Regions from separate parts of the Arthrobacter sp. TmT3-37 genome, predicted to be linked through region 4. Evidence: riboswitches for the same ligand, from Rfam matches in the RefSeq annotation. Region 4 holds a riboswitch; each other region holds the start of a gene.
What was found. A riboswitch is a leader RNA that binds a small molecule or an ion and turns the genes downstream of it on or off. The one in region 4 is predicted to bind S-adenosylmethionine.
Positions count from the first base shown of each region.

Region 1: it holds a riboswitch for S-adenosylmethionine, as region 4 does, so the genes downstream of both, ACX80U_RS10275 (ABC transporter substrate-binding protein) here and sfnG (dimethylsulfone monooxygenase SfnG) in region 4, are expected to answer to the same signal.
Region 2: it holds a riboswitch for S-adenosylmethionine, as region 4 does, so the genes downstream of both, ACX80U_RS03505 (LLM class flavin-dependent oxidoreductase) here and sfnG (dimethylsulfone monooxygenase SfnG) in region 4, are expected to answer to the same signal.
Region 3: it holds a riboswitch for S-adenosylmethionine, as region 4 does, so the genes downstream of both, ACX80U_RS03560 (ABC transporter substrate-binding protein) here and sfnG (dimethylsulfone monooxygenase SfnG) in region 4, are expected to answer to the same signal.

Region 1 covers NZ_JBTNDU010000006.1:128,527-136,410, forward strand. Annotated here, with positions in the region: gene ACX80U_RS10245 (universal stress protein) at 1-821, opposite strand, end outside; gene ACX80U_RS10250 (response regulator) at 1,098-1,769, shown strand; gene ACX80U_RS10255 (GAF domain-containing sensor histidine kinase) at 1,735-3,417, opposite strand; gene ACX80U_RS10260 (pyridoxamine 5'-phosphate oxidase family protein) at 3,656-4,057, shown strand; gene ACX80U_RS10265 (DUF427 domain-containing protein) at 4,183-5,064, shown strand; gene ACX80U_RS10270 (VOC family protein) at 5,261-5,686, shown strand; SAM riboswitch class IV at 5,836-5,964, shown strand; gene ACX80U_RS10275 (ABC transporter substrate-binding protein) at 6,104-7,765, shown strand; gene ACX80U_RS10280 (ABC transporter permease) at 7,766-7,884, shown strand, end outside.
Region 2 covers NZ_JBTNDU010000002.1:136,649-144,532, reverse strand. Annotated here, with positions in the region: gene ACX80U_RS03515 (HNH endonuclease) at 1-968, shown strand, start outside; gene ACX80U_RS03510 (SDR family oxidoreductase) at 1,121-1,774, opposite strand; gene ACX80U_RS03505 (LLM class flavin-dependent oxidoreductase) at 1,968-3,356, opposite strand; SAM riboswitch class IV at 3,391-3,504, opposite strand; gene ACX80U_RS03500 (SDR family NAD(P)-dependent oxidoreductase) at 3,719-4,477, opposite strand; gene ACX80U_RS03495 (SpoIIAA family protein) at 4,605-4,982, shown strand; gene ACX80U_RS03490 (GNAT family N-acetyltransferase) at 5,279-5,572, shown strand; gene ACX80U_RS03485 (TetR/AcrR family transcriptional regulator) at 5,623-6,201, opposite strand; gene ACX80U_RS03480 (alpha/beta fold hydrolase) at 6,298-7,131, shown strand; gene ACX80U_RS03475 (acetamidase/formamidase family protein) at 7,237-7,884, opposite strand, start outside.
Region 3 covers NZ_JBTNDU010000002.1:153,708-161,591, reverse strand. Annotated here, with positions in the region: gene ACX80U_RS03580 (primary-amine oxidase) at 1-1,206, opposite strand, end outside; gene ACX80U_RS03575 (APC family permease) at 1,296-2,756, opposite strand; gene ACX80U_RS03570 (APC family permease) at 2,949-4,475, shown strand; gene ACX80U_RS03565 (helix-turn-helix domain-containing protein) at 4,472-4,777, shown strand; SAM riboswitch class I at 4,825-4,923, shown strand; gene ACX80U_RS03560 (ABC transporter substrate-binding protein) at 5,029-6,678, shown strand; gene ACX80U_RS03555 (ABC transporter permease subunit) at 6,675-7,676, shown strand; gene ACX80U_RS03550 (ABC transporter permease) at 7,673-7,884, shown strand, end outside.
Region 4 covers NZ_JBTNDU010000011.1:52,194-60,077, reverse strand. Annotated here, with positions in the region: gene ACX80U_RS13610 (glycoside hydrolase family 6 protein) at 1-1,084, opposite strand, end outside; SAM riboswitch class I at 1,315-1,419, shown strand; gene sfnG (dimethylsulfone monooxygenase SfnG) at 1,413-2,585, shown strand; gene ACX80U_RS13600 (O-acetylhomoserine aminocarboxypropyltransferase/cysteine synthase family protein) at 2,585-3,964, shown strand; gene ACX80U_RS13595 (CoA-binding protein) at 3,961-4,464, shown strand; gene ACX80U_RS13590 (hypothetical protein) at 4,497-5,798, opposite strand; gene ACX80U_RS13585 (RNA polymerase sigma factor) at 5,795-6,349, opposite strand; gene mmsB (multiple monosaccharide ABC transporter permease) at 6,552-7,787, opposite strand; gene mmsA (multiple monosaccharide ABC transporter ATP-binding protein) at 7,792-7,884, opposite strand, start outside.

The DNA of each region.
Region 1 (7,884 bases), on a different contig from region 4:
ACGGTGGAACCGAGCCGTACTCCCAGGGTATTGGTGCCCTTTGCGCCGAGGACGACGACGGCGGCGTTGCGTGCCTCCTCGAGGATGAGTCCCGGCACGGAACGCGCCACGACGAGGTCCCGGGTCACGGCGATACCCGTATGCTCGCTGAGCAGGGCGGAGGCCCGCTCCAAGGCCTCGTCCCCCACCGCGGACACCGGGCCGGAGGGTGCATGCCTGCGGTGCTGCTGGACGTGCAGGAGCCGCACCGACGTCCGCAGGCTTGCCGCGAGATCGGCCGCCACGGCCACGGCTCTCTCACTCTCCGGCGATCCGTCGACGGCGACCAGGACGGCGTCGTGGTCGGCGCGGGCCTCGCGGACGACGACGACGGGGCAGGACGCGCTGGAGGCGAGATGGAAGCTCACCGATCCGACCAACAGGCCCGCGAAACCGCCGAGTCCGCGGGTTCCGGTGACCAGGAGCGAGGCTTGCTGAGAGAGCGCGGTGAGGTTCCCTGCCGGTAGTCCGACGATCAGGCGCCTCCGCACATCCAGGTGTGGTTCCGCCTCCGCGGCGAGATCGCGGCCTTCGTCGGCGAGCTTCTCCGCCTCCCGGCGCAGGCCGCTGTCCTGAACGCCCGTCACGGGCCCGAGGTCATGGGTGAAGAGGGGCCACACCCAGCAGTGCACGACGACTAGCCGAAGCTGTGCCGCCGAGGCGTAGCGGGCCGCCCAGAGGACCGCGCGCTTCGCGCCGTCCGAGCCGTCGTACCCGACGACCACGGGTTTGCGCTGGACCTGACCCGCGCTGGTGTCGGCATCCTCGGTGCCCGGGATCATGCCGGCACCATGAGGGGTCGCGAAGCGGAGGGCTCACCGTCGACTCGAGGCAGACGGGGTGAAGTGGGCGTGTCCATGGTGGTGTCCTGCTCCCTGGGTGCGGCAATCTCCTAGGCGTTCATTGTCGGCCGGGCCGGTGCGCAGAGGTAGGGCCGAAAGTCCCATCTCCTCTTCCGGGTCCTTGGACCCTGCTGCGACAGGGGGCGGCAGGTGATGATGGTGCGGGTGCAGGACGCGCTCAGCCGGTCGGAGCCCGGCCTTTCAGAGGAGTCGGACATGGACAAGGCCGAAGGTGACATACAGGACCGACGGATCACGGTGTTCCTCCTCGACGATCACGAACTCGTGCGACGGGGATTGAGGGAGTTGCTCGAGGACGAGGGCTTCACCGTGGTCGGTGAATCGGGCTCCGCAGAGGAGGCTGCCCGGAGGATCCCCGCCCTGTCACCGGACGTCGCGATCCTCGACGCGAGGCTGCCCGACGGTACGGGGATCGAGGTGTGCCGGGACGTGCGCTCGATCGATCCCTCGCTGTCGTGCGTGATCCTGACGAGCTACGACGACGATCAGGCGGTGCGCGGCGCCGTGTTGGCGGGGGCGTCCGGCTACATCCTGAAGGAGATCCTGGGCTCGGACCTGATCGAGAAGATCCGTCGCGCAGCGTCGGGTGAATCCCTGTTCGCAGCAGGCGTGAAGGAACGGATCATCGCCGGGCTTCGTGATGCTCCGGTCGAGGATCCGCGGCTGGCGGGACTGACGAGCCAGGAGAAGAAGGTCCTGGCTCTCATCGGCGCCGGCCTGACCAACCGGGAGATCGGCGCAGAACTGTTCCTGGCCGAGAAGACCGTGAAGAACTACGTGTCGTCGCTGCTGTCGAAGCTCGGCTTCCAGCGCCGCACGCAGGCGGCGGTGTTCATCTCGAGGCCGGCGGAACCGAGATACCGCTAGCAGCCAGGGGGATCTCGAGGTGGACGTCGGTCCCTCCACCCACGGTGCTGGTGATGGACACCGTGCCCTCGCACAGTTCGGCGCGACGCTTCATGTTGGCCAGTCCGCTCGTCCGGCCGGGGTTCTCGAACCCACGGCCGTCGTCGGTGATCCTCAACTCGAGGCGTCCGCCCCGTGCACGCAGGATCACGGTGATCGTGCGCGCCTCGGCATGACGCAGCGCATTGGCCAGCCCCTCGAGCAGCACGGCCCGCACATGGTCGGCTCGCTCGTCGTCCACTGACGTATCCAGGGGGCCGGAGAGTTGCAGGACCGGGTCGAGGTCGTGGCCGTCGAAGGCATCGGCGACGAGGGAGAACACCGTGGAGGTGAAGGTCGGGGCGACCTGCGGGACGGAGCGGAGGGAGTAGATGGTGTCGCGCAGCTCCCTGATCGTCGCATCCAGTTCCTTCGTCACTGCCGAGATGCGGTTCAGCGCTTCCGCATCCGGAGTGTACTTCCGCAGGCTCTGGATGCTCAGGCCGGCCGCGAAGAGCCGCTGGATGACCAGGTCGTGCAGGTCCCGGGCGATCCGGTCCCGGTCGCCGAAGACAGCTTCCTGTTCCCGCTGCCGGTGGATCCGCAGCAGTTCGAGGGCCAGGGACACATGGGAGGCGAAGGTGCGCATCATCTCGTGATCGACATCCGAGAAGGGCGTCGCGCCGGGCGGGCGGCCGATGACGAGGAAACGCCGGTCCCCCGCGCCTGCGAGCCTGCAGAACAGTGCCGTCCCGATGGTGCCTGCCGCAGCCCCGGGGAGTACCGCCGCGACGTCCTCAGCATCCAGCAGGACCGGTAACAGGGTGGTCGGCAGCCGGTCCATCAGTCGGGCATCGTGGCTTCGTCGTCCCAGGAGGGCCGCGGCCTCGACGCCGTCGACGGCTTCGCAGATCATCTCCCGTTCGTTGCCGAACGTCCTGAGGACGGCGGCGAGGATACTGTGCGAGGCGTCGAGTGCATGGGTAGCGATGATCTCGAGGTCATTTCTGGATCCGTCGTGCTCCCCGAGGAGTTCCCTCACCGCGTTGAGCCCGCCTTCCAGCCATCGTGTCCGCCGGTTCGATTCCTCGAAGAGGCGCGAGTTCTCTATCGCGACGCCCGCGGCGGAGGCGAGCGAGACCACGAGCTGCTCATCTGCGGCGGAGAAATCCGTCCCCCCGTTCTTCTCCGTCAGGTACAGGTTGCCGAACACCCGGTCATGGATGCGGATCGGCACGCCCAGGAACGAGGTCATCTGAGGGTGATGAGCCGGGAATCCATAGGCGAGGGGGTGCTCGCGCAGATCCGAGAGACGGACGGGGTGCGGCTCGGTGATCAGCAATCCCAGGACGCCGTGCCCCGTCGGGAGCGGACCGATGCGCCGAATGTCCTCCTCCTCGAGACCGACGGTGATGAAGTGGCTGAGCATCCGGTCCGGACCGACGACGCCGAGGGCACCGAAGCGTGCATCGACCAGCTGGCACGCCGCTTCGATGACACGTTCCAGGACGGTGTCGAGCCCCAGGTCGTCCGCGATGGCAGCGAAGGCAGCCAGGAGGTTCTCCACCCCCGCCGGAGCCGGCGGTTGCACAACCGCACCCAGGGGCGGCTCCTCAGGGTAGGTAACCATGCCGCACGCTCCGTCGATCAGGACGAGACCTCATCGTTGGACGATAACAGGGTCGGCGGGCCCCGGTCGGCGTGGCGCCCGCTTCGTACTCCCGGTCCATGGACGCAGGACCTGCACGGACGGAAGCTCGTGCTGCTCACGAATGCTGGGATCTGCTCCGAGGTGCGCCCGTCGGGTGCTGGGCGGATGCCGCCGCCGGTCCGACTGATGGAGGGCACATCAGGGTCTTCCGGCCCTGATGCATGCCTCGGACGCACTCACGCCGTCGCAATGCTGGGCGTTGGTGACCACGCAGTCGACGGGGCGGCTGGGATTCTTCCGGGAGGGGCTGCTGGAGATCTTCCCCGTCAACTACTTCGTGCTCGATGAGCGCGTGTACGTCAGGACCAGGGCCGACGGCATCATCGCCACCAGCCATCTTGAGCACGCTGCAGTCCAGACCGATTCCACGGACAGGACCACGCAGAGCGGTTGGACCGTCCTGGTGAACGGTCCGGCGGCCCGCGTCGAAGATCCTGAACTCCTCACCAGGTTGTGGGGTACAACAGCCGAGGAGCCGTGGGCGTCCGGCCTGCGCGACCTGTTCTTCGCGCTGACGCCCGCCCATGTGCGCGGGCGCCGCCCGCACACCACCCACTAGTCGCTGTCGGGTACGGGCAGCCTGTCCGACGCTCACCCGATCCGCCGTGCTCGTCCCGGTGCGCCTGCTGCGGACGCCGCCATCGGCCTCTATCCGCAGCGGCGACGCAGGTCTACCGTGAGTGCATGTCGAGCCCTCCCGTACCCCCGGCCAACCACGACACCGATGCGACCGGCGTGCTCATGCGGGACGTGATGGGGCAACTGCTCCAGAAGCTGAGATACGAGCCGACCGCGAAGCGCGTCCGCGCCACGCTCGGCGGACAGACCGTCGTGGACACGACGCACGCGATGCTCGTGTGGGAGCCGCGCAGGGTCGTGCCCGGGTACGCCGTCCCGTACCAGGACATCCGCGCCGAGATCTCGCCCCGCACCCCACCGCCACCCGAGAACGGTCCGGTCGGATTCATGCTGCCCGACCTGTCGACGATTCCCGTGTTGGACCCGCGTATCCCCTTCGACGTGCGCACGACCGCGGGCGAGCCAGTCGGGATACGCGTCGCTGGAACGGAGGCCGTCGCGTCCGGATTCCGCGCACGCGACCCCGGCCTCGACGACTACGTGATCCTCGCATTCGCCGACTTCGACAGCTGGTTCGAGGAGGACGACGAGATCATCAGCCATCCGCACGACCCGTACGGCCGCATCGACGTCCGAGGCACCTCCCGACACGTGCAGCTTATGCTCGACGGACACATCCTCGCCGACACCACCCGGGCGCGGATGCTGTTCGAGACGACCCTGCCCGCCCGGTACTACCTTCCGGTCGAGGACGTCGTGGCGCCGCTCGAGCCCAGCTCGACACGGTCCATGTGCTCGTACAAGGGCTACGCGACCTGGTACTCCGCCCTGGTGGGAGACAAGAGGGTGGATGACATCGCGTGGCAGTACGAACACCCCCTGAGTGACGCGGCCGAGGTGCAGGACTACGTCGCGTTCCTCGACGAGCGGCTCGATCTCGTCATCGACGGCGAGCAGCAGGAACGTGCCCTCACCCCGTGGTCGTGACATCGGTGGTCGTGTCACGGGCGGTGATCGACGCCGGCACGTCGCGTCGGCGGTGACCTGAGCACCCGGGGTGACGTGGGCTTCCCCGCCGAGAACCGTCGCGGTCTCAGGCCTGCCGCGGCGTCAAGGGTCTCCGCACCCCCCGGTCCTGTCCGAAAAAGCCCAGGGCACCGGCCGTGCCGACTATGCTCGCGCCATGGACCAGCAACTGCACTTCGTCACGGTCGCCACCCGCGACCTCGACGCCGCGCGATCGTTCTACAGCGGATTGGGCTGGTCCCCTGCGCTCGACGTCCCGGAGGAGATCATCTTCTACCAGGTGGCGCCCGGTCTGCTCCTGGGGCTGTTCCGATCCGACAAGTTCGCGCAGGACGTCGGGCTCGATGCGGCGCCCGGACCGTCCGGGATGACGCTGTCGCACAATGTCGGCAGCCCCGACGAGGTCCGCCGGCTGGTGGCCAGGATGGCGGACGCCGGCGGGACCATCCTCAAGGAGCCCCGCGACGGCTCCTTCGGGGGCATCTTCCACGCCCTGGTCCGGGATCCGAACGACGTCGTCTGGGAGATCGCCTTCAACCCCGGCTGGCGGATCGACGACGACGGGGCCGTCGTCATCGGCTGATGCCGGAATCAGGTGCGGCACCGGCTCCCCTGCTGTCGTATCCCCTGTCCGCCAGGTATTCGACGGGACAATGCGCGGGTATCGCACGTCCCGGTCATATTTCTTCTTATTCGCAGGACCGCCCGTCTCCCTGCCTATATTGAATTCAGCTTCAAGAGATGCGGTCGGAAAGCTCCGACTGGACCGCACACCAACCCCATGTTCCTGGGTGGTTCGGATGACGAAGCGGCCTTCGCCATGGCACGTGAGTGCCCGTCCGGCGCGGGCAAGAGCACACCGAAAGGCACTCCCGTGAGCTGTAACGCCCTCCCCCTCCCCTAGCAGGCCCTGCGCGTCCAGCGCATCCTGTTGCTCCTTTCTCCCCTTTTCCGGTGAATTCCGCCGTGCGCGGCACCGGACCCCTCAGAGGAATTCTCCATGAATGCATCCGTAATTCCCCCTGCCCGGAATCACCGGCCGGTCCGCCGGCTCACCACGTTATCGGCCATCGCCCTGGTGGCCCTTGTCAGTGGCTGCGCCGGACCGGCGGCCTCCACCTCGGAGACGGCCGGTGAGCCCGTGTCCGGAGGGGTCCTGGACGTGTCGATCTCGGCCGAACCGGGGTGCCTCGACGGCCACGGCATCTCGGCGACCCAGCAGCAGTTCCTGGGACGCCTGATCTACGACAACGTGGTGACGCTGGACGAGAACGGGGACATCGCGCCCTACCTCGCGGAATCATGGGACATCTCGGAGGACGGCAGGACCTACACCTTCCACCTCAAGGAGGGCGTCACCTTCAGCGACGGCTCGCCGTGGAACGCGGAGGTCCTCGGCCAGAACTTCGAGCACATGCGGGACCCCGCGACGAAGTCACCGCTCGCCGCCGCGTACATCGCCCCCTACGTGGACGGCACGGTCCTGGACGAGTACACCTTCGAGGCCCACCTCGAATACCCCTACACCCCGTTCCTCTACACCCTCACGCAGTCCTGGCTCGGGATGAACTCGGGCAAGGCCATCGCGGAGGCTCCCGAGACCCTGTGCCAGCAGCCGATCGGGACCGGCCCCTTCACCGTCGCGGACTACCAGCCGGGCCAGAGCATCACCTACACCAAGCGCGAGGGCTACGACTGGGCGCCGGAGTGGCTCGAGGGTGACGGCGAGGCATATCTCGACGGCGTCGAGGTGACCCTCGTCGGCGAGCCGGTGATCCGGCACCAGTCCCTCGTCTCCGGGCAGTACGACCTGACCGAGAACCTCGCGCCCCAGAACGCGGCGGCTGTCCAGGCCGACCCGAACTTCACCTACGAGAACCTCCCCCGCACCGGCAGCCCCTACGTGCTGAGCTTCAACCTCAGCCGTGCACCGTTCGACGACCTCGCCGTCCGCCAGGCCTTCGCCGCCGCCGTGGACACCGCTGCGGTCACCGAGAGCCTGGGCTTCGGCACCTACACGCCGATCGACGGGTTCCTCTCGAAGGAGAGCAAGTACTACGACCCGACCGTCGAGGGGACGCTCACCCACGATCCCGAGCGCGCGAACCAGCTGCTCGACGACGCCGGCTGGTCCGAGCGCGACGGCGAGGGCTTCCGCACGAAGGACGGCCGACGGCTGGTCGTCGAGGTACCGACGGTGGAGAGCTCGACGCCGAGTCCCCTGCTGGTCCAACTGCAGGGCGAGGCCCGTAAGGTCGGCTTCGACCTCCAGATCATCCAGCTGCCGCAGGCGCAGCTCAGCGAATTGCGCTACGCCGGTGACTACGACGCGCTGGCCGGCGTGTGGCACACCAACACCACCGACGTCCTGTTCATCCGGTACCACTCCTCGGAGATCACCGGCGAACGGATCGGCCAGAACTCGTCCTACGTCGACGATCCGGCCCTGGACGAACTGCTCCTGACGGCCCGCGGGTCCGACGACGGACCCGAGGCTGAGGAAGCGTACTCGAAGGCGCAGCACCGGCTGCTCGAGATCGTGCCCGGCGTGCCCCTCTACGAGAATCCGAGCCAGTTCGCGTACGCCAAGACGGTCCATGATGTCGCCGTCGACACGTCCCACCCCGTGCCCGTCCTGACCTACGCGTGGAAGGCGGAGTAGGTGCCGATCCTCCGACGCATCCTCACCCGCCTGCTGGTCGGCATCGGCGTGCTCTGGGGCGCGGCAACGCTGACCTTCCTCGCGGTCTACCTGATCCCGGGCGACACCGCTCTGCTGAT
Region 2 (7,884 bases), on a different contig from region 4:
TCACCGGATCTACCGGTGCAGCGGACGGCACATGTGCCGGAGGCAGACCTGGCCCGAATGCCAGTCCAGCCTCCGATCCTGGTGCCGATTCCGGCTCGGATCACGGCTCGGATCCTGGTGCCGGTTTGCACGGTCGTCTCGGCGGACCGACGAGGGCCCAGGCACTTCTCGATGGGCTCGTCACGGCCTGCAAGATCGCCCTCACCACCACGGGACTCCCCGCGACCGGCGGACACCGTGCTCAGGTCATGGTCACCATCGACTACAAAGACCTGATCGGCGACCTCCAGCACGTAAATCGCCCAGGCCATGCCGGTGATTCAGGCCATGCCGGTGATTCAAGCCATGCCGGTGATTCAAGCCATGCCGGTGATTCAAGCCATGCCGGTGATTCAAGTCAGGCCGGTGATTCAAGTCAGGCCGGTCACGCAGGTCATGCGGGTCAGATCAGTCAGGCCGGTCACGCAGGTCATTCGGGTCGTGTTGGTCGTGCGGGCCATATCGGTCATGCCGGTTATGGAGTGTTCAGCGAACAAATCAGCGCCAGGACCATCAGGACATTGGCGTGCGATGCCGACCTCATCCCTCTCGTCCTGGGGAGCAGTGGCCAGGTCCTCGACATCGGACGAGCTCAACGGCTCTTTCCACCCCACCTTCGACGGGCCCTGGTCGCCCGGGACAAGGGCTGCGCCTTCCCGGACTGCACCATACCCGCCAGCTGGTGCGAAGCACACCACATCACGCCGTGGTCCCGTGGCGGAGAGACCAATATCAACAACGGCGTCCTGCTGTGCACCCGGCACCACCACGTCATCCACCAGGGCCTCTGGACCGTCGAACCGCGCAACGGCATCCCCTGGTTCCACGCCCCTGGCAACCCCGGCCGGGCGGGCACGCCCCGACAGAACACCTACCGGCAAGCCGGAAGAATGCTTTACGACAAGCGACCGGACCAGACAATCAGCTAAACCCACACCGACCCGGACCCGCGGCGCTGAATCACCGGCCCAACACGGCGGCACTGACCCAGCAGTACTGGGCAGCGGTATTGAACAGCACAGGAATACCCTGCGGACGGCGCGCTTACCCCGCGGGCCGTCCGCATAGTGCCGGCACAGCCCTAGAGAGCAGCCTCGATGGCGTCCGCGATCGGCGTCTCGCCGCTGTTGAACTGGATGGTCTTGTCCACCGTGCCGAGGTTGCCGAGGACGACTGCGGCAACATGCGCAACGTCCTCACGCGGCACTGAGTCCTGTTGTGGCTTGTCCGAGACCTCGATCTTCCCCGTACCAGGATCAGTGGTGAGGGCACCGGGGCCGAGGATCGTCCAGGCGAGTTCGGAGTTGCGCAGGTGCTCGTCCGCAGCAGCCTTCGCCTCCGCATAGTGGAAGAACCCGTTGTCCTCGGGCACACCGTGATCCTTGCTCGCGCCGAGGTAGGACACCATGACGTACCGTCCGACCGAGGCTTCCTGTGCTGCATCCATCGAGCGGATCGCTGCATCCCGGTCCACGGCGTACGTGGCCTCGGGGCTGCTGCCACCGGCACCAGCAGACCACACGACGGCGTCGTGCCCGCGGAAGACGTCGGCCATCTGCGCCACCGACAGCTCGGACACGTCGGCCACCACGGGCGTGCCGCCCGCCTGCTCGACGTCGGAAGCATGGTCCTGGGTGCGGAAGATCGAACTGACCTGATGGCCCTGGCCCGTGAGGATCTTCGTGAGGTGCAGCGCTACTTTTCCGTGCCCACCGATGATGGCTACGCGTGACATGGGAACTCCTTCTGGTCGTCGGATGTCTTGGTTCCGACGCTAGTCCCCGGTCGTGGGGGCTGGCCACCCATACGAAGGTGTTCAGCCCCCAGCGCACGCCTATTCCCGGCTGCCGCCTGAGATGCCGGGCAGATGCCGGCCCAGCTTGTACTCAGTCGAAGAACGAACCCCGACGGCGCGGTTACGCGGTGCGTCAGGGACGGACGGGCTGAAGGCGGAAGCTCGCGCCGCGGTGCTCCTCAGGCAACCGGTCGCCCTTGCCGAACAGCTTCTGGCGCAGCGTCCCCTCGGCATATTCCGTCGGATACGCTCCGCGCTTCTGCAGCTCCGGGACCACATGCGTGATGACGTCCTCGAAGGATCCGGGTGTGATCGCGTATGCGAGGTTGAATCCGTCCACGTCGGTCTCCTCCACCCACGCCTGGAGCTCGTCGGCGACCTGCTTGCCCGATCCCACGATCCGCGGGCCCAGTCCACCGATTCCCGCCCACTCGGCGATGTCCCGCACGGTCCACGGTGCGCCGTCGTCGTTCACCTTCTGGAAGGTGGCCACAGCGGAGTGGATGGCGTTCGACTTCACGGCGCCAAGAGGTTCGTCGGGGCCGTAGACGGACAGGTCCACACCGAACCAGCCGGAGACGAGCACGAGCGCTCCCTCGTAGCTGACGTACTTCTGGTATTCGGCGTGCTTCGCCTGGGCCTTCTCCTCCGTCTCGTCCGTGATCACGGTGAGCAGCGTGTAGATCCGCACCGAGTAGCGGTCGCGACCCTCGGCCTCGACGGCGTCGCGGATCTTCTTCACCACGTCCTTCAGGATCTCCTTGGTCGGTGCACCCACGAAGACCGCCTCGGCGTTGCCCGCCGCGAAGGCGATCCCTCGCGAGGACGCTCCGGCCTGGAAGATGACGGGGGTGCGCTGCGGCGAGGGCTCGCTGAGGTGGATGCCCGGGACGGTGAAGTAGGTGCCGTCGTGGTTGATGTCGTGCACCTTGGCCGGGTCCGTGAAGACACCGGTTTCGCGGTCACGCACGACGGCGTCGTCCTCCCAGGATCCCTCGAGCAGCTTGTAGAGGACCTCGAGGTATTCATCCGCGTGGTTGTAGCGCTCGTCGTGCTCGAGCTGGTCCTCGTTGCCCATGTTGCGCGCAGCGGAGGGCAGGTAGCCGGTCACCACGTTCCAGCCGACCCTGCCGTTGGTGAGGTGGTCCAGTGTGGAGAGCCTGCGCGCGAACGGATACGGGTGCTCGTAGGCGGTGCCGGCGGTGACGCCGAACCCGAGGTGTTCGGTAACGAGTGCCATGGCGGACACGAGCAGGAACGGATCGTTGACCGGGGTCTGCGTACCCTGCCGCAGGGTCGCTTCGTTGGATCCGCCATAGACGTCGTAGGTGCCCAGGACGTCGGCGATGAAGATGCCGTCGAACAGGCCCTTCTCCAGCGTCTTCGCCAGATCGGCCCAGTAGCGCAGGTCCTTGTAGCGCCACGACTGGTCCTCCGGATGGCGCCAGAGACCGGGTGACTGGTGGCCCACGCAGTTCATGTCGAAGGCGTTGAAGCGGATACGGCGCGGTGATGCGGGCATGGAGGTCCTCACGTCGGGGCACTGCCGTGGGGAAGCGCCATACTTGCCCGGCTGGTGCAGCCCGGGCCGAATCCTCACCTGGGGCACCCCACTACAGCGAGAGGGTTGCCGTCCAACAAACCAGGGTTTTGCGTTGGAACTCTTGATTCTGCTGACGAGCGTAGAGGCCCGCCTGCATCACCGTCCAGACGCACCTGTCACAGAGCGTCACGATCAGCATGCCTTCCCTGGCGCACGGTGGAACCCGGCGCCGGAACCGTGCGTCGTCGTTTCATCAGGGTGGGCCTCGCACAGCCGTCCTCGGTCCCGGATCGCGGTCCCTGGCTCGACGCTCGAAACCCGCGATTCCACGCAGCGCGATGTCAGCGCAGGTAGGACGCCCCGTTGGCATCCACGACGGTGCCGCTGACCCACAGCGGCGCATCGGTGGCGAGCCAGGCCACGGCCTGCGCCACCTCCTCCGCGGCCGCCACGCGATCGAACGGACTCTGGGCACGCACGGCATCTCCCCCGGGGCCGTCGAGCACGGTCCGTCCCATGTCCGTCTCGACGAAGCCGGGCGCCACCGCTGCAGCGAGGATGCCGTGCGGCGCGAGCGCGACGGCGAGGGACTGCGTCATCGAGTGCAGGGCCGCCTTGCTCGCACCGTAGGCCGGCGTGGCGGGCTCACCACGGTAGGCGCCTCGAGATCCGACACTGATGAGCCGTCCGCCGTTCGGCCCCGACTGCCGGTCCAGCAGCCGGCGCGCCACCAGCCAGGCCAGGTTCGCCGGCCCCACCAGATTGACGTCGAGCGTCCGGCGCCATGCTCGCTGCCAGTCCTCGAAGGACACCGTGTCGACAGGATGTGCCTCGAAGATGCCCGCATTGTTCACGAGCACATCGATTCCGCCGAGGTCCCGGGTGGCAGCATCGACGAGCTGCCGGCATGCCTGGGGATCAGCGACGTCCCCGATCGCGACGGCGTGTCCCGTACCCGGCAACGCCTCCCGGACGGCCTCGGCGGCCTGCAGATCGCGACCGGCGTGCACGCATACGCGATGTCCCCTGCCGGCGAGCTCGTGCGCGATCGCCGCACCGATACCGCGACTTGCTCCCGTCACCAGAATGCTCAGTGTCATGAACGAGACGCTACCCGCTGCCTAGGGGCCCGGAACGAGAACCATACCGTGGACGCGCAGCCGACTTCGGGGGTGCACCTTGCTACGCTGACACACCATTGCCCCTGTTCCTCCGGTAAGGACCACGATGGACCCATTCAGCGCCCACCTCGACAAGGGGATCCTGTGGCTGCGGTGGAGGCGCGGTGTCGAGATCACCCATCCTCACGCTGTCGCCGCCGCTCGCGCCCTGGCCGAGTTCCACGGCCCGGCAACACTGCCGCTCCTGGTGCACATGCACGGCATCACCGGCATCACCCCCGAGGCACGCGTCGGCATGGCCGCCTACCGCGGCTTCTCGAGAGTGGCACTCGTGGGTGAGGACGCCGTCGACGAGGTGATGTCCGGCTTCTCCCACCGCTCCCCCACCGACACGCGCTTCTTCACCTCCGAGGCGGACGCGGTGGCCTGGCTGCTCAACGGGAGCTCCGTCCGGCAGGGTCTCACGCCGGCCCCACGCGACTAGGACACGTCGGGCGCGCAGCGCCACGGCACGCCGGCCCCACGCGACCAGGACACGACGGGCGCGCAGCGCCACGGCACGCCGGCCCCACGCGACCAGGACACGACGGGCGCGCAGCGCCACGGCACGACGACGCACCGGATCCACGGCACGACGGCGTCCGGATCCGTCGCAGGACATCCTTCCCACATCGCGGAACGGCAGCCATGGACAGCGGTGTCGCGCGCGTGCTGCGCCGGGCGGCACAACGCACCCCTGGGCGTTGACCGCCCTGCAGGCCGGGTGCCACAGTGACAAACATGAGTACCGGAAACAACGAGATCCAGGTCAGCAACGACGAGGACGAGAGCCGCTACACGGCGAGCCTCGACGGGGAACCGGCGGGCGTCGCCGTCTACGAACGCTCCGGCGACACCATCGTCTTCACGCACACCGTCGTGGACGAGGACGTCGAGGGCCACGGAGTGGGCAGCACCCTGGTCCGGTACGCGCTCGACGACGCCCGCATCCAGCACCTCACGGTGGTGCCGAGGTGCGAGTTCGTCGCGGCCTTCATCGCCGACCATCCCGAGTACCAGGACCTCGTCGGCTGACCCCCCGGAGCTTCCGTCCGTCCCGGCGTGCGCAGGCGGGTTCTCCCGGACTAGGCCGCACCTCGGACCTCATGGCCCAGCGCCACATCGATCAGCACCTCGGCCGCCTGCCGCGCCTGGACCGCCGCGTCGACGGTGCCGGCGATCGCCGCCGTCGTCTGTGCGCCTTCGGCGAGGATCGACAGTTGTGGTCCGAGGTAGGGCGGTGCGCCCGCGTCCTCGGCCAGCTTCCCCACGTACTCCTGGAACGACTCCTTGTGCTGCCGTGCGTAATCGGCGACGTCAGGACTCACGGCGCCGAGTTCGGCGAAGCTGTTCACGAAGCCGCAGCCCCGGAAGGAGTCCTCGCCGAACCACTGCGCGAGATAGTCGAAGATCGCGAGCAGGCGGGCGCGCGGCGTCGGAGCCTGCCGCACCTTCGCGTCCAGCCCTTCGGCCCAGGACCGGTGCCGGCGCTCGAGGACGGCCATGACGATGCTCCCCTTGGAGGGGAACTCCTGGTAGAGCTTCTTGAGCGAGACACCCGCCGCCGCACGCAGTTCGTCCATGCCGACGGCCTGGATCCCCCGCGCGTTGTAGAGCTCGTCGGCGCTCGCCACGATCCGTGTGCGGGCCTCGAAAATATTCATGAAGCCATTCTACTTGAATGGAGAACGATCGTTCTATACGATGTGATCACCGAGAGAGAACGAACGTTCTCTCCGCTCGAGACAAGGACCAGGAACATGGGCTTCATCAAGGTCGGCACCGAGAACACCACGGACATCGAGCTCTACTACGAGGACCACGGCACGGGCCAGCCCGTCGTCCTGATCCACGGCTATCCCCTCGACGGCGGCTCGTGGGAGAAGCAGACCGCCGCCCTCCTGACCGCCGGATACCGCGTCATCACGTACGACCGCCGCGGCTTCGGGAAGTCGAGCAAGCCCACCACCGGCTACGACTACGACACGTTCGCAGCCGATCTCAACACCGTGCTCGAGACGCTCGACCTGCACGACGCCGTCCTCGTCGGCTTCTCGATGGGGACCGGGGAGGTCGGTCGCTACATCGGCACCTATGGGGAGTCGAGGGTCGCGAAGGCGGTCTTCCTCGCCTCGCTCGAACCGTTCCTCCTCCAGACCGACGACAACCCGACCGGTGTCCCTTCGACCGTCTTCGACGGCATCCGCAGCGCGGCCATCGAGGACCGCTACGCCTGGTTCACGAACTTCTACGACGACTTCTTCAACACCGACAACTTCCTCGGCAACCGCCTCAGCGAGGAAGCACTGCGCAACGCGTGGAACGTCGCCTCGGGGTCGTCCTGGTACGCGTCGTTCGCCGTCGTCGACTCCTGGCTCACCGACTTCCGCTCCGACGTCGAGAAGGTCACCGTGCCTGCGCTGATCGTGCACGGCACCGATGACCGCATCCTGCCGATCGACGCGACGGGGCGCGAATTCACCAAGCGCCTCCCCTCCGCCGAGTACGTCGAGATCGAGGATGCACCGCACGGCATGCTCTGGACCCACGGCGCCGAGATCAACGAGGTCCTGCTCCGCTTCCTCGCCAAGTAACCCCACGGCACTGCGGGCGCCGGGCCTCGGACCGGCGCCCGCAGTGTCTCCGGACGCCGATTGTGGAACGGTTCCGCGCGACCCCGTCGATCGGGCGAATCGGGGTCAGCGGAGCTCGGCGGCCTGCCGCCGGAGGTGGGCATGGAGTCCGCCATATGCGTCGACGGCGGGGAAGAGCGCCTTGGGTGCCTTCACGACGACGCTGTAGTTGGCGTCGACCGCGTTGGCGATCGGGGCGAGCGCGGTCTGCGTCAGGAGCTGGTAGGCGTCGAGGTGGTGCAGCCCGAAGAGGTCGCCGAACCACCGCACCATCTCGAGTTGGCCGATACGCCACGAATCCTCCATGGGGCGGGAGGACCCGACGGCCATCCAGTGGTAGTCGGTTTCGAGCCGCGGCCAGGACGGCGCACCGCCCTTGATGAGTTCCACGATGATCGTCGAGTGCATGGCGCCCTCGACGGCGGTGCCGCAGGCCTCCCCCTCGCCCTGGCGATAGTGTCCGTCGCCGATGGAGAACAGCGCACCCTCGACATTTACACCGAGGTAGACCGTGGTGCCGGGCTTGACGTCCGGCACGTCCATGTTGCCGCCGAACCGCTCCGGTACGAGCGAGGAGCGCACCTCACCCCCGGGCGGCGCGACGCCGACGGTGCCGAGCATCGGCTCGAGCGGGAGCGCCACCTCGAAGTCCCCGAGCCGCGACTGGAAGCCGACCGTCCGGCGCTCGGTGTCCACCTGGTAGATCCACGTGAT
Region 3 (7,884 bases), on a different contig from region 4:
GCCGTAGTCGTAGTTGCCCACGGTGGTGAAGAAGCTGATGACGAGCCGGCGCTGGCGGCGGACGTCGGAGGATCCGGTGAACAGGTCGTTGTGCTTCCAGAGGGTGCCGTAGTCCTCCTCGTGCATGCAGATCGCGTTCTTGATGGTCTTGGGGCTCCCCGACTCGTCGGCGATGGTCGCGTCGAAGTAGTGGATCTCGCCGAGGCAGTCGCAGCCCAGCTGCAGTTCGTTCGCGAAACGGCCGAACAGGTACTCCCCGGTGTCGAAGTAGTTCTGCCAGTAGCGCGTGGGCGACGGATCGGCGTAGGGGACCACCATCTCCGCGATCGACCCGCGGTACATCACCGGGCGGTCCACGTCCTGGTCCTGGAAGCTCAGCTGGCGCAGGATGAGCCCTTCGCGGGCATCGAAGCTCACGCCGAGCTTCCAGCTGGCCCACTCGATCCTCGAGCCGTCCACGCTGAAGGACGGGCCCTCGGGCTGCGTGATCTCGATCGGCTTCAGGGTGGTGAGCTCGGGGCCGCGGTAGTCCGCCAGGTGGAAGTTCCCGACCTCGGGTGGCAGGTCGAACGTCTTGTAGTCGACGACGTCGAGCACGGTCCGGGCGATCGGGTCGACGTAGGCGCAGAGGCCGTCGATGGGGCGGGCCCAGATGTTGTCCTCCACGTTCTCGCGGTAGAAGCCGAAGCAGCGGATGATCCGGTGCCCGCTCTCCCCCTCGTTCTCGTAGTAGCCGGGTGAGAGCGGGGCCGAGATGACCTTCATCGGGTCGAGTCCGCGGGCCTCGATGGCGTCGCGCCACGCTGTGTCGGCCTGCAGGATCGGGTCGATGATCTCGAACTCGGCTTCCAGGATCGGCAGCTGGCCGGTCGATCCGTCCACGATCGTGGTCCGGAGGACGACGTCGGACGTCAGGGAGACACGCAGGTCACGTGCCTCTCCGCTGCCCAGGTTCAGCAGCATCACGCGGGCGATGCGCTCGGGCAGGGGTCCGGCGCCGTCCTCGTAGGCGAGCACCTCGGACTTCGCGGGTTCGACGAGTCCCACGTAGACGAAGCGGGTGTCCGCGTCGGTACCGCCCGCCGCGTGGACGAGGGCCTGGACCCTCGTGATCTCGGCGCCGTCGAGTCCGGCCAGGACGTCGACGCGCCCGAGGGCGTCCGTCGCGACGGGAGCCGGTGCGGTGGTGTCATCTACAACTGTCATGTCTTCGGGTCCTAACGGTGGGATAACAGGAGGGTCGGTGGGTGTGCGGGCTGCGCCGTGGGCGTGGCGGGTCGCGCCGTCATCCGGTCCTAGCCGGCGATGGCGTCCGTGATGCGTGCGTAGGCGGCGCCGTCCTGGCGTTCGAGGTAGCGGCCGCGCAGCAGGCCGGCCGCCATGGTGAGCGGGATGGTGGCCATCAGGGCCAGGCTCAGGCCCCAACCGCCGCCCACGAGCATCGGGAAGTACGCGACGATCACGGCGCCTGCGGCGAGGAGGCCAACCAGGGCCAGGACCGGTGCGATCCGTGTCCGCCAGGGACCCCCGGTGAGCTCGGAGTGGCGGCCGAAGTAGGCCACGACCGCCAGGCATGTCTGGGCCATGAGCACCACGATCGCGAGGGTGGCGATGCCCGAGAGCCAGGTGAAGACCTGCAGCACGGGATCCATGCGCAGCAGGGCGAACGCCACGATGAGGACGGTGGCGGTGATCGTCTGCGCGAGCGACGACTTGTGGGGCGAGAGGTGACGGGGGTGCACGTCGGCCAGGAGCTGGGGCATGGTGCCGGCGGCGGCCATCGAGTGCTGGTAGCGGGTGATGACGTTGTGGAAGGACAGCACGCAGGCGAACAGGCTCGTCAGGAGCAGCACGTTGATGGCGATGGCGCCCGCGCTGCCGAGGTAGTTGGCGGCGGTGACCACGATCATCGCTCCCGGATCCTCCGCTGCGGCCTGCACCACCTGGGACGGACCCCAGGCCATGACCAGGGCCCAGCCACCGAACGTGTAGAACAGGCCGATGAGGAGGACGGCGGCATAGGTGGCGCGCGGGATGGTCTTCTCGGGGTCCTTGGCCTCGTCGCGGAAGATCGCGGTGGCCTCGAAGCCGATGAATCCGGCGATCGCCATCATGAGGCCCACGCCCGGTGCGCCCGAGAAGATGTTGACCGGCGTGAAGGGAGCCGCGGAGAGGCCCTCCGCGCCGCCGGTGGCCACGACGACCGCTGCGAGCACCAGGACGATGCCGATCTCGGCGACCAGCAGGACACCGAGCACCTTCGAGCTCAGTTCGATGTGCCGGTAGCCGAGGACGCCGACGAACGCGATCATGGCGAGCGCGTAGAGCCACCACGGCAGCTCCGGCAGTCCGAGGTTGGTCAGTGCGAGGTTCAGGCTGAAGCCGAGGTAGCCGTACACCGCGACCTGGATGGTCGTGTAGGTGAGGAGGGCGAGGAACGCCGCTCCCAGACCCTGCTTCCTGCCGAGCCCGTAGCCCACGTAGGTGAAGAACGCCCCGGGCCTCGGTACCACCCGGCTCATCGCGCTCAGGCCCACGGAGAACAGGAGGAGGATGAGCCCTGCGACGGCGTACATGCTGGGATACCCCGGCCCGTTGCCCAGCAGGATTCCGAGCGGCGCGGCGCCGCCGATGACGGTCAGCGGCGATGCCGCCGCGACGACCATGAACACGATGGATCCGGCGCCCAGGGTGCCGGTGAGGCGCTGGGAGCCGACGGCGGATGCGGACGCCGTGCCTGTGGGGGAGATAGCCATGCAGCGATGCTTCCAACGGACCGTTTCCGCCCGATCATCGCCCGGTAAAAGCTGCCGTCGTTCCAAATGAGACTCCCGTGCGGCGTGCCCGGAGCCCCACCTGCGACGTCGTCGGGCCTGCTGCGTCATACAGGCGTCGTGAAACATCAGGGCAACACGGCGCACCTACTGTTCGCGGGGGAAAGGCAGATCATGAAGCCACTGCAGGACGCCGTCGCCAGCCCTCCTCGCGTGACCGGGCTGGCGGACATCTCTCCGCTCCACGGCCTGGCCCGGCGGAGCCTCGGCCCCGTGGACGCCCTCGCGCAATCGGTCTCAGCGATGGCACCGGTTGCCGCGGCCGTGACCATGCCCGCGATGGTCACCGCCGCCGCAGGCCGCCACGCGGTTACGTCGATCCTCTGCGCGACGGTCCTGGTCCTGCTGATCGGCTACACGCTCGGCCAGTACGCGCGGCGCATGGGAGCTGCCGGCTCGCTGTACAGCTACGTGGCCCAGGCCCTGGGCAGCACGGGCACGTGGCGACCCCTGGTAGCCCTCGCGACGGGCTGCTCGCTGATCATCGGTTACGCCTGCATCGCGATGTTCGCGCTGATCGGCTTCGCACTGCACGCCTCGGACCTCATCGCGTCGTTCGGCCGGCCGCAGTTCGCCGATCCGGTGATGGCCGGCGTCATCCTCGCGGTCGGCGGGACCTGCACGTGGCTGCTCATCCGGGGTCTCCGCCTGTCCTCCCTCGCCATGCTCATGGCCGAAGGAGCGGCGCTCGTGGTCCTCGTGGTGCCGATCGTCCTCGTGTTCCTCGCGGTCCCACGCGAGGCCCTGCCCGACGTCGACGTCCGGGCCGCCGTGCCGGACCCGGGCTTCAGCGGCCTGGCGACGGGCGCCGTCCTGGCCCTGATGGCCTTCGTGGGCTTCGAGAGCGCCACCGTCCTGGGTGCCGAGACGCGCAGGCCGCTGCGGACCATTCCCCGAGTGCTGCTCTGGAGTGCCGCCGGCGGGGGTGTGCTGTACGTCGTGGCAGCCCTGGCCCAACGGGTCCTGCTGCAATCCGTGCTCCCGCTGGACGACGACGGGTCGCAGGTCTTCGGTCCCGCGATGCGGGCTGCAGGCCTCCCGTGGCTGATCCCCCTGCTCGACGCCGGCGCCGCGCTGTCCTTCTTCGCGTGCACGCTCGCGTGCGCCACCGCACTGGCCCGGGTGCTGCTGACCATGGGCCGGGAGGATGTCCTGCCCGCCTGGCTCGGGCACGCCCACCTCCGGTTCCGGACGCCCGTCCACGCCGTCCTGGCTGCCATGCCCGTGGTGACGGTCGTTCCGGCGATGCTGATCCTGCTCGGCCTCGGAACGGGCGAGGCGATGAACAAGCTCCTCGGCACCGCAGCCACCGCCTACGTCACCGCTTATCTGCTGGCGTGCTGTGCAGCGCCGGTCTTCCTGCGGCGCATCGGCGAGCTGACCCTCCGGCCGGCGCTCGCGGCCGGGCTCACCTCGGTGGCCCTCGCGGGTGCACTCGTCGCCTATCGGATCACCCTCGCGGGTGCGGGCCGTAGCGCGAGCGGCTGGATCTTCTGCATCCTGCTGGCCACCGCGCTGCTCTGGTTCCTGTGGCACCGCCGTCACCGGTCGGCGGACCCCGTTCTCGGGCTCTACGACGTGCCCACGCAGGACGCCGTGCTCGGAGGTGGTCGGAACACTGCCGCGGGCGATGCCCCATGACCACGGACCGGCCCGACGACGTCGGCCTGCGGGCCCGCCAGCCCAAAGCGGTGCGGAGCGCCCTCGCGGTGCTCGAGGAGGTTGCGCGGTGCGGACCCGGGGTCACGGGGCTGGAGGTGAGCCGCAACCTCGGGCTGCCGAAGGCCACCACCTACCGGCTCCTGAACCTGCTGGTCGAGGACGAGTACCTGGTGCGGCTGCCGGACCTCAGCGGCTTCGCGCTCGGCCGCAAGGTAGAACTCCTGGTGCAGCTGTCGGGCGTCGGGGGAAGCCGTCCCGGATCGCCGCGTGACCGAATATGACGGGCACCACTGGCGCCCCCGCCCTCCGGTGCGCTTAGCTGTAGCCATAACCATCCCGAGCGGCCGAGAGACCTGGATCGACGACGCCGCAGCAACCCTCCCCGTGTAGCAACGGGGAACGGTGCTACTGCCAGGACCGATGGAGAAGCTACACGCTTTCGTTGGTCTGCCCTTCCGTGCTCCGGCACGCCCGGGGCGACTACTGGCTGACCTGTATCACCCTCCATCGGGCGATGATTCAGGAGCCACGCGTGAGAACAGCAAGCCCCAGCACTCCCCGTCCACCCCGCACCCTCGCCCTGCTCGCCGTCGCGGCGGGCCTGGTGCTCACCACGAGCGGCTGCGGAGGATCAGCAGCCGCGAGCGAGGACGACACCTTCGTCTTCGCCACCGGCAAGGACATCTCCTGCCTCGACCCCCACGTCAACGGGGACATGCCGCAGGCGTCCATCGCGGCGAACTACCTCGACTCCCTCGTGTCCCAGGACAGCGAAGGGGCCATCCACCCGTGGCTCGCCACGGACTGGTCCGTGTCCGACGACGGCCTCAGCTACACCTTCACGGTGCGCGACGACGTCTGGTTCACCGACGGGACGAAGCTCACCGCGGAGGCGGTTAAGGCCAACCTCGACCACATGATCGACCCCGACACGCAGTCCGGCACGGCCGGCGGCTACCTCAAGCCCTACGTGGGCACCGAGGTCGTGGACGAGACCACCGCCGTCGTCACCCTCAACCGCCCCTACGCCGCGTTCCTCGAGGTGCTCGCCCAGCCGTTCCTCGGCATCGAATCGCCCGAGGCGCTCAAACGGCCGCAGGCCGAGAACTGCAACGCCCCCGTGGGTACCGGGCCGTACAAGATCGTCGACTACGTTCCGCAGTCCAAGGTCAGCCTGGTGCGCAACGAGGACTACAACTCCGCTCCGCCGTATGCGCAGCACGAGGGGCCGGCGCACATCGAGAAGATCGAGTGGCGCATCGTCCCCGAGGACTCCACCCGCTACGGCCTCCTGCGGGCGGGCCAGGTGGACGCCCTCGACCTCATGCCGTCGGTGCACTTCGGCGAGGCCGAGGCGGACCCGAACGTCGAACTGATCCTGCAGGACCGGCCCGGCAACCCGACCAACCTGATCCTCAACACCACCCGGGCACCGTTCGACGACGTGGACGTGCGCAAGGCCTTCCTGCACAGCGCCTACGTCGATGCGGGCATCAACAGCGTGTACTTCGGCACCGTCACCCGGGCCGGCGGCCCCTTGAGTTCCACCACGGGCTTCTACTCCCCCGACTTCGAGCACGTTTACGACCCGGATCCCGACGAGGCGGCCCGCCTGCTCGATGAGGCGGGCTGGACCGAGCGCGACGACGAGGGCTACCGCGTGAAGGACGGCGAGCGCCTGACCGTGCACTTCCCCTACACGCCCGGCGCGTGGCCCACCGCGCACCAGGCGCTCGTCACGCAGATCCAGGCGACGGCGAAGAAGGCCGGCTTCGAGGTGCTGATCGAGAACGGCGACGGCGCGACCGTCAGCGAGCTCGGCAACAACTTCGCGTACGACCTTCGCGCCGACTACTGGAACACCAACACCGCGGACGTGCTGCGGATCGTCTTCTCCTCGGAGTACACCGAATCGGCGGGCTTCGTCCCGAACGGCTCGGGCTTCCGCAACCCCGAGCTCGACGGCATCCTCAACGACGCCCTGGCCACGGACGATCCCGCCGAGCGTGAGCGCCTCTACTACGAGGCGCAGCAGATCGTGAGCGACAACGCCCTGCAGCTGCCGCTCTACAACCAGGCCAGCCAGGTGGCCCTGCGGAGCGACCGCTACGGCAACCTCACCCTCGAACCGAGCCTGTCCCTCCCCTACCTCTACGACGTCACGGCGGTGGATTCAGAATGAGCACCTCTTCCCTCGATTCCCTCAGCGCAGCACCCCGCACGACGGCGACGGCCGGTACCGCCGGCAAGGTCATCGCGAAGCGTGCGGCCGGCAGCCTCTTCGTCCTCTGGGCGGCCGTGACCCTCACGTTCTTCGTCCTCCGCCTCACGCCCGGTGACCCGATCACCGCGATCCTCGGCGGGGCGGGATCCTCGCCGTCACCCGAGACCGTCGCCGCCGTGCGGGCAGAGTACGGGCTCGACCAGCCCGTCCTCGTCCAGTACCTCTCCTACCTCGGCAACCTCCTCACCGGCGACTTCGGGGTGTCCTACATCTTCAAGGTCCCCGTCCTGGAGATCATCGGCCCACAGATCCTGCCCACGCTGCAGCTGGCCGGGCTCGCCCTCGTGTTCGCCTGGGTGATCGCCCTGGCGTTCACCCTCCTGACGGTGGGCCGCGGGCGTGTGCTCGACGGCGCCGGGCGTGCTGTCGAGGTGTTCTTCGCCTCCCTCCCCCAGTTCTGGGTGGGCATCATGCTGGCCGTGGTCTTCGCGGTGACCCTCGGCTGGTTCCCGGTCGCGGGCAACGACGGCTTCCGGTCGCTCGTCCTGCCGGCACTCTCCCTGGCGGTCCCGCTCGCCGGGTTCATCGCCCAGGTCACGCGGTCCTCCTTCGAGGACGCCCTCGCCCAGCCCTTCGTCCTGAGCGCCCGTGCCCGCGGCCTCAGCGACACCGCCGTCCGGATCACCCACGCCCTGCGCCACGCGATCCTCCCCGGCCTGACGCTCTCCGCCTGGGCCGTCGGCTCGCTCGTCAGCTCGGCCGTCGTCGCCGAGATCATCTTCGCCCGACCCGGCCTCGGCCGGTCCCTCGTCGACGCCATCGTGAACCGCGACCTGCCCATCACCCTCGCCGTGGTGTTTCTCATCGCCGCGGTCTACATCCTCGTGAACCTCGTGGTGGACGTCCTCTACCGCGTGGTCGACCCCCGCACGAACCCGAAGGGATCCGCAGCATGAGCCTCACCCTCGACCCCACCACGACGGCGGAGGGCGGCAGCGCAGCTCCCTCGTCACCGGCCCCTGCTCCCTCCCGTGCCGGACGCCTCGTCCGCAACACGCCCATCGGCGTCTGGATCGCCGCCGCGCTCCTCGCCTTCCTGGTGCTCGCTGCCATCGCGCCGTCGGTCTTCCTGCGGCAGGACCCCTTCGAGATCGACCCCGCCAA
Region 4 (7,884 bases):
CGGCGAGTTCGTTGCCCGTGTCGGAGGTCGGGAGGTAGCCGAGTCCGCGGCCCGGAGGATTGCACCAGACCTGGGGATCCGGGTAGGCGACCGACGGGACCCAGGGGCCCCGTCCGTTGCGGCTCGTGTCGATCACGAAGTGTGCGAGCTCGTCCGACGACGGTGCGTTCGGAGCACCGGCGACGTGCTGCGCGTACCACGCGTCCGTCAGCCCCCAGGTGGAGAAATCGGCCGGCGAGGCCGGGTAGTACTGGCTGGCGCAGGATCCGTAGGCCCCGGGGTCGATCTCGGTGGCGTAGTGGATGCACTGCGACACCCAGCTGCCGAACTTCAGCTGCCGCTCGGTGAGCTCGTAGTTGGAGACGTTGAGGAAGAAGCCGTCGGCCTTCTGTACGCCGGCCTTCACGAGCCGGCTCGAGATCTCGCCCGTACCGAGCCAGGCGCTGTGGGTGCCGTCGAGGTAGACCTTGGTGTCGGGCAGTGCCTGGAGGCGGTCCACCGCGTAGTTGAGCATCTCGAAGCGTTCCGCTGCAGCGCTCGCGGCGTCCGCCTCTGCCGGCTGGCACCACTCGAGGGCGCCGTCGAGCCCGCGGTACCAGGGGATGATGCCGAGGCCGTCCGGTTCGAGGATCACCATCGCCGCCCTGTCCTGGATCCCGGCGGCGAGCGCGTCGATCCAGGCCTTGTAGCCGGCGACGTCGGTCGCGCCGCCGGCGGAGTACTGCGAGCAGTCGCGGAAGGGCAGGTTGTAGGCCGCCAGTACGGGGACCTGTCCCTTGCCCGCGGCGCGGTGCGTCGTGTTGCGCACCTGCTGGGTGACGGCCTTCGGATCGCTCCCGGTGACCCAGACGGCCTGCGGCGTCGAGACCAGGGCACCGAGGCTGTCGGCGGTGGCACGATCACCCGAGGCTCGCAGGTCGGCGATCTGCCGGTGGGCCTCGTGGTAGTGGCTCTTCTCCGGGATGTAGAACCCGGTGGCCGTCGTTCCGTCCGGGCGGTCCGGCCCACTCTTCTGGCCCTGGGCTGCGGCGGGCAATGCGGAGAATGCAGTGGACGCGAGGACCCCGGCCAGGGCCAGGGTCATGGCGCACGTTCTGGAAATGCTGAGCATCATTGCTCCTCATGTCGATGGGTATCGGGCGGAGTAGCCCGAGCGGGAGACGCCGCCTATCCCCATGGAAGCGCTCCCACGGCCAGTCTTCGGTGGATGCCGGAACTTTGTCAAGGTACTCAGCACACTGATCGCTGCGGTGGGCTTCTCCATGCGGAGACACATTGTTTGGAGCTGCGGCGTCTCTGGTGTCACACTCGTCGTGACCATCCCGAGCGGCTGAGAGATCTGGCTCACTGACGCCGCAGCAACCCTGGCCTCCGCGTCCCCGCGGCGACATTAGGGTGCTACTGCCAGACCGATGGAGGAAACCATGAGCGTCGCCGACCTTTCCACCCCTCTGAAATTCGCCTACTGGGTCCCCAACGTCAGCGGTGGCCTGGTCGTCTCGACCATCGAGCAGCGGACCAGCTGGGACTTCGACTACAACAAGAAGCTCGCGCGCATCGCCGAGGACGCCGGGTTCGAATACGCACTGTCGCAGACCCGCTACGCCGCGTCCTACGGTGCCGACAAGCAGCACGAGGCGACGAGCTTCTCCCTCGCCCTGCTGGCCGCGACCGAGAAGCTGAAGGTCATCGCCGCCGTCCACCCGGGCATGTGGCACCCCGGGGTGCTCGCGAAGTACATCATCACCGCCGACCACATCTCGAACGGCCGCGCAGCCGTCAACATCGTCTCCGGCTGGCTGAAGGACGAGTTCATCAACTTCGGCCTCGACTGGCTCGAGCACGACGAGCGCTACGTCCGCACCGAGGAGTTCATCCGCGTGCTGCGCGGACTGTGGACGGAGGAGGGCTACAGCCAGGACGGCAAGTACTACACCATCAAGGACTTCACGCTGAGCCCGGCCCCGGTCGCCGTGCCGGGCCGCCCCCACCCCGAGATCTTCTTCGGCGGGAACTCGACGGCGGCCCAGGCCACGGCCGGCCGCGTGGCGGACTGGTACTTCTCGAACGGGAAGGACCTCGAAGGCTTCAAGGACAACATCGCCGGCGTCCGGGCCTCCGCCGAGCAGGCCGGCCGCCGTCCCCGCTTCGGGTTGAACGGCTTCGTGATCGCCCGCGACTCCGAGAAGGAGGCCCGCGACACGCTCCGCGAGATCGTCGAGAAGGCCCACCGCCCCGCCGTCGAGGGATTCCGCGACGCCGTCCAGGAAGCCGGACCGTCCACGAAGGACGGCAAGGGCATGTGGGCCGACTCGACGTTCGAGGACCTCGTGCAGTACAACGACGGCTTCAAGACCCAGCTCATCGGCACGCCCGAGCAGATCGCCGAGCGCATCGTGGAGTACAAGAAGATCGGCGTGAACCTCCTGCTCACCTGCTACCTCCACTTCCAGGAGGAAGTGGCGGCGTTCGGCACGGACATCCTCCCGATCGTGCGTGAACTCGAGGCCGACGCCGCCCGTGCGGCGGGAGTGGAATTCGATCCGGACGGCACACTCGCCGTCCCCAGCAAGGCAGGTGTCTGATGGCAGAACGTTCCTTCGGTTTCCGTACGCGCGCACTCCACGCCGGCGGCACTCCCGATGCCACCCACGGCGCGCGCGCCGTCCCGATCTACCAGACGACGTCCTTCGTCTTCAAGGACACCAACGACGCCGCCAACCTGTTCGCGCTGCAGAAGTACGGCAACATCTACTCGCGCATCGGCAATCCCACGGTCGCGGCGTTCGAGGAGCGCATCGCCTCCCTCGAGGGCGGCATCGGGGCGGTGGCGACGGCGTCGGGCATGAGCGCCGAGTTCATCACCTTCGCCGCGCTCTGCCAGGCGGGCGACCACGTCGTGGCCGCATCGCAGCTGTACGGCGGGACGGTCACCCAACTCGACGTCACGCTGCGCCGCTTCGGCATCGAGACCACCTTCGTCCCCGGGACCGACCCCGCGGACTACGCGGCCGCCATCCGAGAGAACACCAAGGCCGTCTACGCCGAGGTCATCGCGAATCCCTCGGGTGAGATCGCCGACCTCGCAGGCCTGGCGAAGGTGGCCCACGACGCCGGGATCCCCTTCATCGTCGACTCGACGCTCAGCACGCCCTACCTCGTGCGGCCCATCGAGCACGGAGCGGACATCGTGATCCACTCGGCCACCAAGTTCATCGGCGGGCACGGCACCACCCTGGGCGGCGTCATCGTGGAGAGCGGCCGGTTCGACTGGGGCAACGGCAAGTTCCCCATGATGACCGAGCCGGTCCCCTCCTACGGCAACATCGAGTGGTGGGCGAACTTCGGCGAGTACGGCTTCCTGACGAAGCTCCGCACGGAGCAGTTGCGCGACATCGGGCCGTCGCTGTCGCCGTCGTCGGCGTTCCAGCTCCTGCAGGGCGTGGAGACCCTCGCGCAGCGGCTCGACGAACACCTCGAGAACGCGCAGGCCGTCGCGGAATGGCTGCAGGCCGATCCGCGCGTCGAGTACGTCAACTACGCCGGTCTTCCCACCCATGTCCACCACGAGCGTGCGAAGACGTACCTGCCGCAGGGCCCCGGCTCCGTGTTCAGCTTCGGCATCAAGGGCGGCCGCAAGGCGGGCCAGAAGTTCATCGAGTCGCTGCAGCTCGCCTCGCACCTCGCGAACGTGGGCGACGCGCGCACCCTCGTGATCCATCCGGGCTCGACGACCCACCAGCAGCTCTCCGCCGGGCAGCTGGTGGCGGCGGGCGTCCCCGAGGACCTCGTGCGCATCTCGGTGGGCCTGGAGGACCTCGACGACATCCTGTGGGACCTGGACCAGGCCCTCGACATCGCCGTGGATTCCTCCGACGCGGAGTTCGACGAGCTCCCGCAGGAATCCGCCGGGGAGAACGACGACGACCCGTCGGCAACGCGGGCAGTAGGAGTGGGAGCATGAGCGGCACGGACACACCGGCACGGACCTGGGAGGGACCATCGGCCCCTGAGCGCCTCAGTCTGCTGAGGAATGCGCGGTCGGTGGCGATCGTCGGCGCATCGGACAAGCCCTCCCGGGCCTCCTACTTCGTGGCGACCTACCTGCAGTCCTCCTCGCCGTACCGCCTGTACTTCGTGAACCCGGTGGCCAAGGAGATTCTCGGGCAGCCCGCCTACGCGTCGCTCGCGGACCTCCCGGAGGTGCCCGACGTCGTCGACGTGTTCCGCAAGCACGACGACCTGCCCTCCGTGCTGCAGGAGACGCTCGCCGTCGGAGCGAAGACCCTGTGGCTGCAGCTGGGCTCGTGGCACGAGGACGTGGCCCGGGAGGCGCAGGGCGCCGGCCTGAACGTCGTGATGGACCGCTGCATCAAGATCGAGCACGCACGCTTCCACGGCGGGCTCAACCTGGCGGGCTTCAACACCGGCGTCATCTCCTCGAAGCGGCAGATCACCTCGTAGGGCGCCGCCCCCCTCCCGGGCCTCGATCCCGGTCAGCGGGAACCGTTGGACATCGCCTCTGATCGGGATCCGACCTCGGGACCGGCCGCCTCAGGCACCGCGACCTCGGCACCGGAGCTGTCCGGCGCTGCAGCGTCCGCCGGCCCGACCGGGTCCACCGGCAGCACGTCCTCAGGAGCCGGTCCGACCGGGAGGTCCTCCGGCAGGACGTCCTCCGGAGCCGGTCCGACCGGGAGGTCCTCCGGGACCGGATCGGCGGGGAGCTCCCCCATCTCAGGGCCGACCGGGAGCCCCGGTACCGGGTCGTCGGGATCGAGGAGTGCATCGGCCGGGAACAGGGCGGACCGATCGGGGTCCAGGGTGATCGGCGCGTCGAGGAGGAACGCCGTGTCGGCAGGACCGGCCGGTGCGCGGAGCCACGACCTGCGGTGGCCGGCAGGAGCCGGGGTGTCACCGCTGATCGTCTCCGGAGCCGTGACCGTGGTCTCCTTCGTCAGGCTCCTGTCCTGCCCCTGACCCGGTGTGACCCGGCCCGGTGCCAGACCGGGTTTCTCCCGGACCGGCCGGAGCGGGGTCGTGCGCTGACCGGGCGTGGTCCTGCCCGGTGCTGCATGGCCGGGCTTCTCCGGATCGGGTCGGCCGGTCGTGCCGGGTACCGTTCCGGTCGCGGGCCGCGTCACCGGGGCCGCGGGCTGCCGCGGACCGTCCGGCCTCCGGGTCGCAGAGTCCGCAGGACGTACCGTGGCGGCCGGTGGCCGGGCCGCCGGTACGACGGCCGGCGCCGGTGAAGCAGCGGCGGCGTCATCCACCTCGGGCGACGCAGGAGCGGGAGCCGGCATGAGGGCACCACCGGCGTCCGCAGGGGCGGACACCGCCGGGGCGGAGGCGGACGGTGCCGGGGCGTGAGCGGGAGCGGGAGCGGGCACCGCCGGGCCGACGGTGGGACCATGCCCCGCGTCGGCGAGCGGTTCAGGAGCGGGTTCGGCCCGGTCGACGTCGTTGCGGACGGTGAAGCGGGTGATCGAGACGACGGCGTCGTCGAACCCCTCCCGGAGGTGGAGCGTCCCCGCCGCCACACCGGACATGCCCGCGCCCATGGAGACGGCGAGCGCCCCGCCGAGGAACGTGATGCGGCGCTTGTTCCGGCGCCCCTGCGGCGCCCTGCCGCCGTCGGCCATCAGCCGGGCGAGTTCCGCGGACGCATCGGGTGCGGGCCCGGCGCCGAGGTCGCCGATCTCCCGGACGGCGCGGACGAGTGCCGGTTCCGCGGGAATGCCGGCCTCGTCGAGGAGTCGCTGCACGGGGTCCGGCGGCGGGGTGTCACGTCCAGTCATGGCGTTTCCGATTCCTCAGGTCGAACGATTTCCTTCAGCTTGAGCAGTCCCCGCCGTTGCAGCTGCTTCACCGATCCTGCGGACCTGCCCAGGATCTCCGCGACCTGTTCGATCGGCAGCTCCGCGACGATGCGCAGCAGGAGGACGTCGCGCTGCTCGGCGTTGAGCTGGTCCAGCATGCCCCGTGCACCTCCCACACCGAGGTTCCCCAGCGCCACCCTCTCGGCGGAGTCGGTGAGCCGGGTGTCGCCGTCGGCCTCGTAGCCCACGAGCACCGGCGCCCTCGTCCGCTTCCTCACCTCGTCCACGTACCGGGCATGTGCCACGGAGTAGGCGAAGGTGCGGAGCCCCTGGAGTCCACCGGAGACGGAGTCCAGCTTCGAGAAGACCGTGAGGAACACCTCCTGCGTGAGGGCCTCCGGGTCGTCCGAGCCGCGCCCCGCGAAGTACCCCAGCACTCCCGGGCTCAATGATCGGTAGATGCTGGAGAAGGCCGCCGGATCGCCTGCTCGAGCGCGGAGGAGCGCATCATCTGGCAGGGGTGTGGCCACGGACTGTTCCTTGTTCGAGCGGGACGGCGACACCATCGTAACCATCGCCCTCCGCCCGTGGACGCCGGCCCTCCCGGGCCTGCGGCAAAGAAAAGGCCGCACCGAGACCTGTTGGGGGAAAGGTCTCGGTGCGGCGCTTACACAGGGGTAATCGATGGGCGGGGCCGGAAAGTTACGCCCCCTCCGATTTTTCTTCGCCGGCCTACTTCAGGGCGTTGGAGGCCCGGCGCTTGTTGAAGACGTCGAAGCCGACGGCGAGCAGGAGCACCATGCCCTTGATGAACTGCTGGACATCGATGCCGACGCCGAGCAGGGACATGCCGTTGTTGAGCACGCCCATGATGAGGCCGCCCGTGATGGCTCCGATGACCGTTCCGACGCCACCGGTCACGGCCGCGCCGCCGATGAACGCCGCGGCGATCGCGTCGAGCTCGAAGAGATTTCCCGCTCCCGGACCGGCGGAGTTGAGGCGACCGGTGAAGATGAGCCCTGCCAGGGCCGCGAGCACGCCCATGTTGACGAAGAGCATGAAGTCGATGCGCTTCGTGTTGATGCCGGAGAGCTGTGCTGCCTGGAGGTTGCCTCCGACGGCGTAGATGTGGCGCCCGAAGACGCTGTTGCCCATCACGGCGCTGTAGCCCACGATCAGGATGCCGAGGACCACGAGCACGATCGGCGTGCCGCTGCGCGAGCTCGCGAGAAGGTAGGTGAGGCCGAGGATGATCACGACGATGAAGGCGAGCTTGGTGAAGAACCAGGCCGCCGGCTCGTCCTCGAGCTTCAGGCGTGCGCGGGTGGCGCGTCCGCGGAGCTGGGTGATGGTGAGGAGGGCGACGGCCACCAGGCCGAGGACCACCGTGGTCCAGTCCAGGAGGTTGGTCTCCGCCGGGAACAGCCCGGGGAAGAGGAAGCCGCCGCCGAGCTGGCGGTACTCCTCGGGGAAGCCGGTGATGCGCTGGTTCTCGAGCACGATCTGGGTGAGTCCACGGAACACGAGCATGCCGGCGAGTGTGACGATGAACGCGGGGATGCCCACGTAGGCCACCCAGAAGCCCTGCCAGGCCCCTACCAGTCCGCCGATAATCAGTGAGGCGAGGAAAGCCACCCACCAGGTGAACCCCCAGTCCTGGATCATGATGCCGGACATGGCCCCCACGAAGGCCGCCACGGACCCGACGGAGAGGTCGATGTGCCCGGCGACGATGATCATGACCATGCCGATGGCCAGGAGCAGGATGTAGCTGTTCTGGACGATGATGTTGGAGACGTTGTCCGGCATCAGCAGAGCGCCGCCGGTCAGCACCTGGAACAGGGCGACGATGACGATGAGCGCCACGAAGATACCGATCTGGCGCAGCCTGCTCGTGAGGAAGGCGAGCCCGTGCTTCACGGGAGGTGGCGGTGCGGTGACCGCGGGGTCTTTGACGGTGGTAGCCATGGAATCAGTCCTTTTCCTTGGTCATGTACTGCATGAGGAGTTCGGGGGTCGCCTGGTCGATCGGCACTTCGGCCGTGATACGGCCTTCCGCGAGCGT